DNA from 3 places in the Brevibacillus sp. MER 51 genome. Region 3 is predicted to be linked to each of the others. Evidence: riboswitches for the same ligand, from Rfam matches in the RefSeq annotation. Region 3 holds a riboswitch; each other region holds the start of a gene.
What was found. A riboswitch is a leader RNA that binds a small molecule or an ion and turns the genes downstream of it on or off. The one in region 3 is predicted to bind lysine.

Region 1 (2,270 bases), on a different contig from region 3:
TTTTCCCAACGACCAGAACCGCGCCAATCCCTCCAATCACTATTTAAAAAATCGATACAAAGCCAGTCCATGGCATCATCTCTCCTGACGAAACCCTTCATTTTTCTCTCTTGTATGACCATACAGGATATGGTAATCTCTATTTGTAACCACCATAATTAAATTAACTGGTTACACACTCGTTTCTTACTGTTATTATAGCGTTTCATCAATCTGTTTCACAGACGAGGAGGAAGCGTATGAATCGGAAGGAATTGCTTTTGCACGGATGGGAATGTGCGTATGAGAAGGAAGACTGGTATCCCCCCTTAAAAGAAGTGCTTTCCGGAGTATCAGCAGCGGAGGCTAGCTGGCGCCCTGTAGGAGAAGCAGCTAACACAATCTGGGAAAACGTCAGTCATCTTCTTTATTACAAAGAACGTCTGTTGCATCGTCTTTTGGACACCGAATTTCATGGCTCTGCCGAGACGAACGATGATACCTTCACCCCATCCGGCGGTCCTGATGACGAAGACGCTTGGCAAGCTACCCTTTTGCGAATGGAAAGCGTCCATCGCAACATTCATGAACAGCTTTCCTTGCTGACGGATGAAGAGCTAAACGAGAAGGCTACCTATACACCGATTTACCAAAACGTCATGAGTCTTGTCTTGCATGATGCGTTTCATACGGGACAAATTGTCCAAATTCGCAAGCTGCAAGGCTCTTGGCCTGCCAGACGCTCATTTGAATAACAAAATTTCACATTGATTAATCCCGAACAATCCTTTATATTTGATGAATCACATAATTTCATACATGTTATCCTCATCTTTCACGGTGAGGATAGAGGTCGCGGCTTTTATATCATCCTGTACGAGATTCAGAGAAAATCAATGACTCCAGGTAAGGAAAATCCGCCGAAGCCCATATCGCGTCTCTGTGCGATTGGGTTGGGGCTGTACTCGAAAGGGGCAGAACTGTCACGTTTGCACGCCAAGCAAACGTGGTGAGCTATCTTCAGTGAAGGCTTGGTGGGGATTGGATGATACCGCCCTATGCCATTTTTTGGCTATGGCGGTTTTTTAATTTCCGACCTTCCTTCTCAAAAATCAAGAAAGGTCGTGCAAGCAGCTTATGTCACAAAATCAATTGCAACGTGGTTTAAAAGCCCGACACCTGACGATGATCGCCATTGGCGGGTCGATTGGGACGGGATTGTTTCTCGCGAGCGGGGGCTCGATTCACTCTGCCGGACCAGGTGGAGCGTTAGTCGCCTATCTCGCTATTAGTATCATGGTTTACTTTTTAATGACCAGCTTGGGGGAAATGGCGGCCTTCATGCCTGTTTCCGGTTCATTTTCGACGTATGCCACACGGTTCGTCGATCCATCTCTCGGCTTTGCTCTCGGTTGGAACTACTGGTACAACTGGGCCATTACCATTGCCGTCGAGCTGTCAGCTTCCGCACTTATTATGAAATATTGGTTCCCAGATACCCCAGCGATAGTGTGGAGCGCTTTGTTCCTCGGATTGCTGTTCGCCTTGAATCTCCTGTCTGTGAAAGCCTATGGAGAATCTGAATATTGGTTTGCCTTGATTAAAGTAGTAACGGTTATCATCTTTATTATTGTCGGTGTGTTGATGATTTTTGGCATTATGGGTGGTCAAGCAGTTGGCTTCCAAAACTTCACCAAAGGCGACGCGCCATTCAATGGCGGCTTCATGGCCCTGCTCGGTGTCTTTATGATTGCCGGATTCTCTTTCCAAGGGACGGAGCTGGTTGGTGTCGCAGCTGGAGAGAGCGAAGACCCTGCCCGCAACATTCCGAAGGCCATCCGTCAAATTTTTTGGCGCATCCTGCTCTTCTACATCCTCGCTATTTTGATCATCGGGTTGTTGGTTCCATACGATAATCCAAATCTGATCAGTGGCGACCTGACGGATATTGCGATCAGTCCGTTTACGATTGTATTTGAAAATGCCGGATTTGCTTTTGCAGCATCCGTCATGAATGCCGTTATTCTCACGTCTGTATTGTCTGCTGGTAACTCTGGCATGTACGCCTCTACACGCATGCTGTGGAACTTGGCGAAGGAAGGAAAAGCACCAAAATGGTTCGCAAAAGTAACAAGTAATGGCGTACCTATCAATGCCTTGATCTTGACTGCGCTCATCGGCGCCCTTGCTTTTCTGTCCTCTCTGTTTGGGGAAGGCGAAGTGTACGTATGGCTTTTGAATGCGTCTGGTATGTCAGGCTTCATCGCTTGGCTGGGAATTGCCATTAGTCA
Region 2 (2,270 bases), on a different contig from region 3:
TTCCGGATTCCCGGGAGAATACGCCGAAAGCATAGGCAGTGCCACGTTCAAAATCATTCTGCGCTTGTGAAATCTGTTCTTGCTGTACTGGGAGGGTCAGAAATGAAGCGGGGCGGATCGGTTCAAATGGTTGGAGAAAGTCATGATTGCGCAGCCGAAGCTCTAGGAGCTCGGCTGCGTCTTGTTGGTGGAGAGGCCGTAAGAGAATCTCGTCCGTATGTAGTGTCATGAGATCAATCCTCCTGAAAAAGTTGGATTGATAGTATAGCATGTGCCAGACTATTTGGGAAACAACGATTATCCGAGCAATTCAGCAAACGATACCCCAAATGCTTTGCAAGTTTCCACTTCTTTTGCAGTAGGAGAAAGCTCGATTTTCAATCCTTCCATTGGTGTTTCTGCTCCCCGTTCGCTCGCCTTTTTCAGCAAAATATCAACTGCTGCACCGACATGCTCATAAGCGGAGTCGCAAGAGCCAAAAGCAACAACCTTTTTCCCGCTAAGGTCAATATCGTCCATTTCCTCATAAAAATCCATGCATTCATCTGGGAGTTCGCCGTCGCCCCATGTGTAGGCGCCAAGCAAGATTCCGTCGTAAGCCTCGAGTTCTTTTGCGTTTGCATCCATCACTTCTTTTATCTCCAGCTCAGCACCAGTGGAACGAATACCTTCTGCAATTGCTTCAGCAATTTCCTGTGTATTCCCTGTCATGCTCGCGTAAACCATCAAAATGCTCATAAAACGTAAACCCTCCAATTGGATAATGAGTATCATTCTCAATAAATAAAATAATGAAAATGAGAATCGTTGTCAATAACTTTTTTCTTATTGCCACGTTTCATTGATTTTGGTAGAGTTAAATAAAATTATAATAATGTACTCTAAATAGAGGTGCGCCGAAGAAGAGTAAGTCTTTTCGCAATCTGCCAGGGGGCAGGAGAAGGAAGAAAGGCTAAAGCGCCGAAGCTTATGCTATGCCCCTACGTAGCACAGGCTGGGGTGTCTCATGAAAAATGAACATCCTGTCACAAGGGACCTTACGTCTTTTTGTGGAGCGCTATTTATGATTTGCTTCTGTAGTATCAAGAGCAATGAGATAGCGAATGCACTCATTGCTTTTTTTGATTTACCATGCTGTTATTTTGAGGAGGATGTAACAATGAATATGATGGATGCCAACGAAATTATCGCGTTTATCCAAAAAAGCGAAAAGAAAACACCCGTGAAAGTATATGTGAAAGGGAACCTGGAGGGAATCGACTTCGGTGCGAGCTCCAAAGCTTTCATTACTGGTCCTACTGGTGTTGTTTTTGGTGAGTGGAAAGAGATTGAGCCAGTGCTCGCTGCTAACGCAGACAAAATTGAAGATTATGTAGTAGAGAGTGACCGTCGCAACTCCGCCATTCCATTGCTGGATACAAAAGGGATTCAAGCGCGTATTGAGCCAGGCGCAATTATCCGTGACCAAGTGACAATTGGTAACAACGCGGTCATCATGATGGGTGCTTCCATTAACATCGGTGCAGTTATCGGTGAAGGTACAATGATCGACATGAATGTTGTAGTAGGTGGACGTGGAACTATCGGGAAAAACTGCCACATCGGTGCGGGATCGGTTATCGCGGGCGTTATCGAGCCGCCGTCTGCACAGCCAGTTGTTGTCGAAGATGATGTTGTCATCGGAGCAAATGCAGTCATTCTGGAAGGTGTACGCGTAGGAAAAGGTGCTGTCGTTGCAGCAGGCGCTGTCGTCATTGAAGATGTACCTCCATACGTAGTAGTTGCGGGAACGCCTGCACGTGTGATCAAGCAAATCGATGAAAAAACTCGTTCCAAGACAGAGATCAAGCAGGAGCTACGTCAGCTGTAAGGGAGAGAGTGCACATGGACTGGCGTTCGCTCGATGAACAATATATCGTCTCCTCTTACAAAAGACTTCCGATTGCCATAGACAAAGGCGAAGGAAATTACTTGTACGATACGAACGGGAAGAGTTATCTCGACTTGTTTACCGGACTCGCGGTAAACGTTTTGGGGCATTCTCATCCGCGCATTGTACAGGCTCTGCGTGAGCAGGGAGAGCGCTTCTTGCATATTTCCAATGTATTTTTAAACAAGCCGGCTATTCGTTTAGCCGAGCGTTTGGTTGCGAACAGCATCAGCGGTAAGGTGTTTTTCACCAACTCTGGTGCAGAGGCCACAGAGTCTGCCATCAAGCTGATTCACAAATGGACAAAAAACGAGGGAGCTGGTCGTGAGGGCATCGTTGT
Region 3 (2,270 bases):
GTTTTTGTTTCTGTCCAGCGTATCCAGTGCTTTTTTCAGGTCATCCGCTGCAACTGTAAAAGAAATATTCGTAACAGTCGCATCATAAGAGCTTTGGATAATAATATCGACGTTCACCTGGTTGTCTGCCAGCGTATTGAACAGACGGGAGAGCGTCCCGACCTTGGCAGGCATGCCGACAACCGTGATTTTGGCTACATCTTCATCATGTGCAACTCCACTTACTACTCTACCTGTTTCCATGTTGGCAACCTCCTCAACGTACGTACCCTCTTCGGCAGTAAAGCTAGAGCGGACGACCAGCCTTACCTTGTATTTTTTCGCAGCCTCTACTGACCTAGGATGAAGAACCCCTGCACCGAGGTTCGCCAGCTCCAGCATCTCATCATACGAGATCGTATCCAGCTTGCTCGCAGCTGGAACCATTCGTGGATCAGCTGTATACACCCCGGAAACGTCTGTAAAGATTTCGCATTTCTCAGCGTTCAAGCTCGCTGCAAGTGTAACCGCAGATGTATCCGATCCACCGCGGCCGAGCGTCGTAATTTCACCTTCGTCACTGATCCCTTGGAATCCTGCCACGATGACCACACGACCGCGTCCGAGCTCGGATTGAATCCGCTCGGGATCAATCTGCTTGATCCGCGCTCTTCCGTGAATCGCCTCCGTGGTGATTCCAGCTTGCCAGCCCGTAAGAGAAATAGCGTCGTAGCCTTTTGTATGCAAGGCCATCGACAAAAGCGCGATCGATACTTGCTCCCCCGTGGTCAGCAGCATATCCATTTCACGCTCGGATGGGTATGCGCTAATCTGCTTGGCCATGTCTACCAATACGTCAGTAGATTTCCCCATCGCAGAGACAACGACTACCACATCATGTCCTTCCTCTTTGTAGCTGATAATTCGATCCGCAACTCGTAAAATTCGCTCAATGGTACCTACAGAGGTGCCTCCGTATTTCTGCACGATCAACCCCATGCGGCTTCTCTCCCTTTTTCTCATATCCAATGTTGGTATTTATCTCGTATCGTATGGTTTTTCACTATTTTCTCTATAAGGAAAAGTCTTGCATTTTTATTTTACAAAAAAGGCACCGACAAGGAATAAGACCTGCCGCTGCCTACTGTTTCGACATACCGGTTCCTCCCTCCCAATACACGCGGACAACGAAGATTGACAGTCATCACCATCAAAACTCACATTGACACACCGTGAGATAGCTCTCCATCTGACAATTGGTCATTGTGCAGATGACAGTCCTGCATTTGTTCAACGCAGACCCAGCATGGAGAAAAGCGGGTTTCCCTCCACACTTCGGCGAATTCCCCTTTCCCGTCCCCTTCACAGATACCCGATCTCAGGGTGGTACTCTTGGTTTTCGCGCCTCTACCTCACTCCATAATGGAAGTGAGGCTAACTATTCTGTTTGAATCGGATTATATCATGAGTCTAAAAATGGATCAATTCCTTTTTAAAGGTTACTCCAAAAGTTACATTTGCTAAGTATCGAGCTTGCGCAGATGCCCGATGATTTCTTTTGCCAGCTTGTCGCCGATCCCTAATTGGCGGAAGTCTTCGACGGTCGCCTCGCGCATTTTCTTCAAAGAGCCAAAATGAGAGAACAACAGCTTGCGCCGCTTTTCACCGATACCCGGGATCTCATCCAATTGCGACGAGAGCATCGTTTTGGTCCGGGATTGTCTATGGAACGTAATAACAAAACGGTGGACTTCGTCTTGGATGCGCTGCAACAAATAAAACTCATAGCTGTCACGTCTAAGATTCACAGGCTCTGGCGGATCTCCGTACATGAGCTGAGCAGTACGGTGCTTCTCGTCTTTCGCGAGTCCACAGACGGGAATATAAAGACCCAGCTCGTTTTCCAGAACGTCCATAGCCGCACTGATTTGGCCTTTTCCACCATCAATCACAATCAAGTCGGGCATTGGCTGGTTTTCTTTTAGCAAGCGAGAATAACGTCGCCGAACGACTTCTCGCATGGAGCCGTAATCATCTGGTCCTTCGACGGTTTTGATCTTGAATTTGCGGTATTCCTTTTTGTCAGGGCGCCCGTCTGTAAAGACAATCATCGCAGACACAGGCTCTGTTCCTTGAATGTTGGAGTTGTCAAACGCTTCAATTCGATGAGGAACCGGAATCCCTAAAATGTGACCAAGATTATGCACCGCTTGGACCGTCCGAGCATCGTCTTTAGACATCAGGGCGAACTTCTCCTGCAAAGCAATGCGGGCGTTCTCGGAAGCCATCTT

Region 1: it holds a riboswitch for lysine, as region 3 does, so the genes downstream of both, M3630_RS27330 (amino acid permease) here and M3630_RS06560 (aspartate kinase) in region 3, are expected to answer to the same signal.
Region 2: it holds a riboswitch for lysine, as region 3 does, so the genes downstream of both, dapD (2,3,4,5-tetrahydropyridine-2,6-dicarboxylate N-acetyltransferase) here and M3630_RS06560 (aspartate kinase) in region 3, are expected to answer to the same signal.

The regions. Positions count from the first base shown of each region.
Region 1 is NZ_JAMAUS010000021.1:4,353-6,622, reverse strand. Features, by position in the region: gene M3630_RS27340 (CGNR zinc finger domain-containing protein) at 1-71, opposite strand, end outside; gene M3630_RS27335 (DinB family protein) at 240-734, shown strand; lysine riboswitch at 819-1,004, shown strand; gene M3630_RS27330 (amino acid permease) at 1,117-2,270, shown strand, end outside.
Region 2 is NZ_JAMAUS010000005.1:340,187-342,456, reverse strand. Features, by position in the region: gene M3630_RS13820 (GNAT family N-acetyltransferase) at 1-229, opposite strand, end outside; gene M3630_RS13815 (flavodoxin) at 298-738, opposite strand; lysine riboswitch at 879-1,068, shown strand; gene dapD (2,3,4,5-tetrahydropyridine-2,6-dicarboxylate N-acetyltransferase) at 1,160-1,870, shown strand; gene M3630_RS13805 (aspartate aminotransferase family protein) at 1,885-2,270, shown strand, end outside.
Region 3 is NZ_JAMAUS010000002.1:478,292-480,561, forward strand. Features, by position in the region: gene M3630_RS06560 (aspartate kinase) at 1-978, opposite strand, end outside; lysine riboswitch at 1,210-1,397, opposite strand; gene uvrC (excinuclease ABC subunit UvrC) at 1,500-2,270, opposite strand, start outside.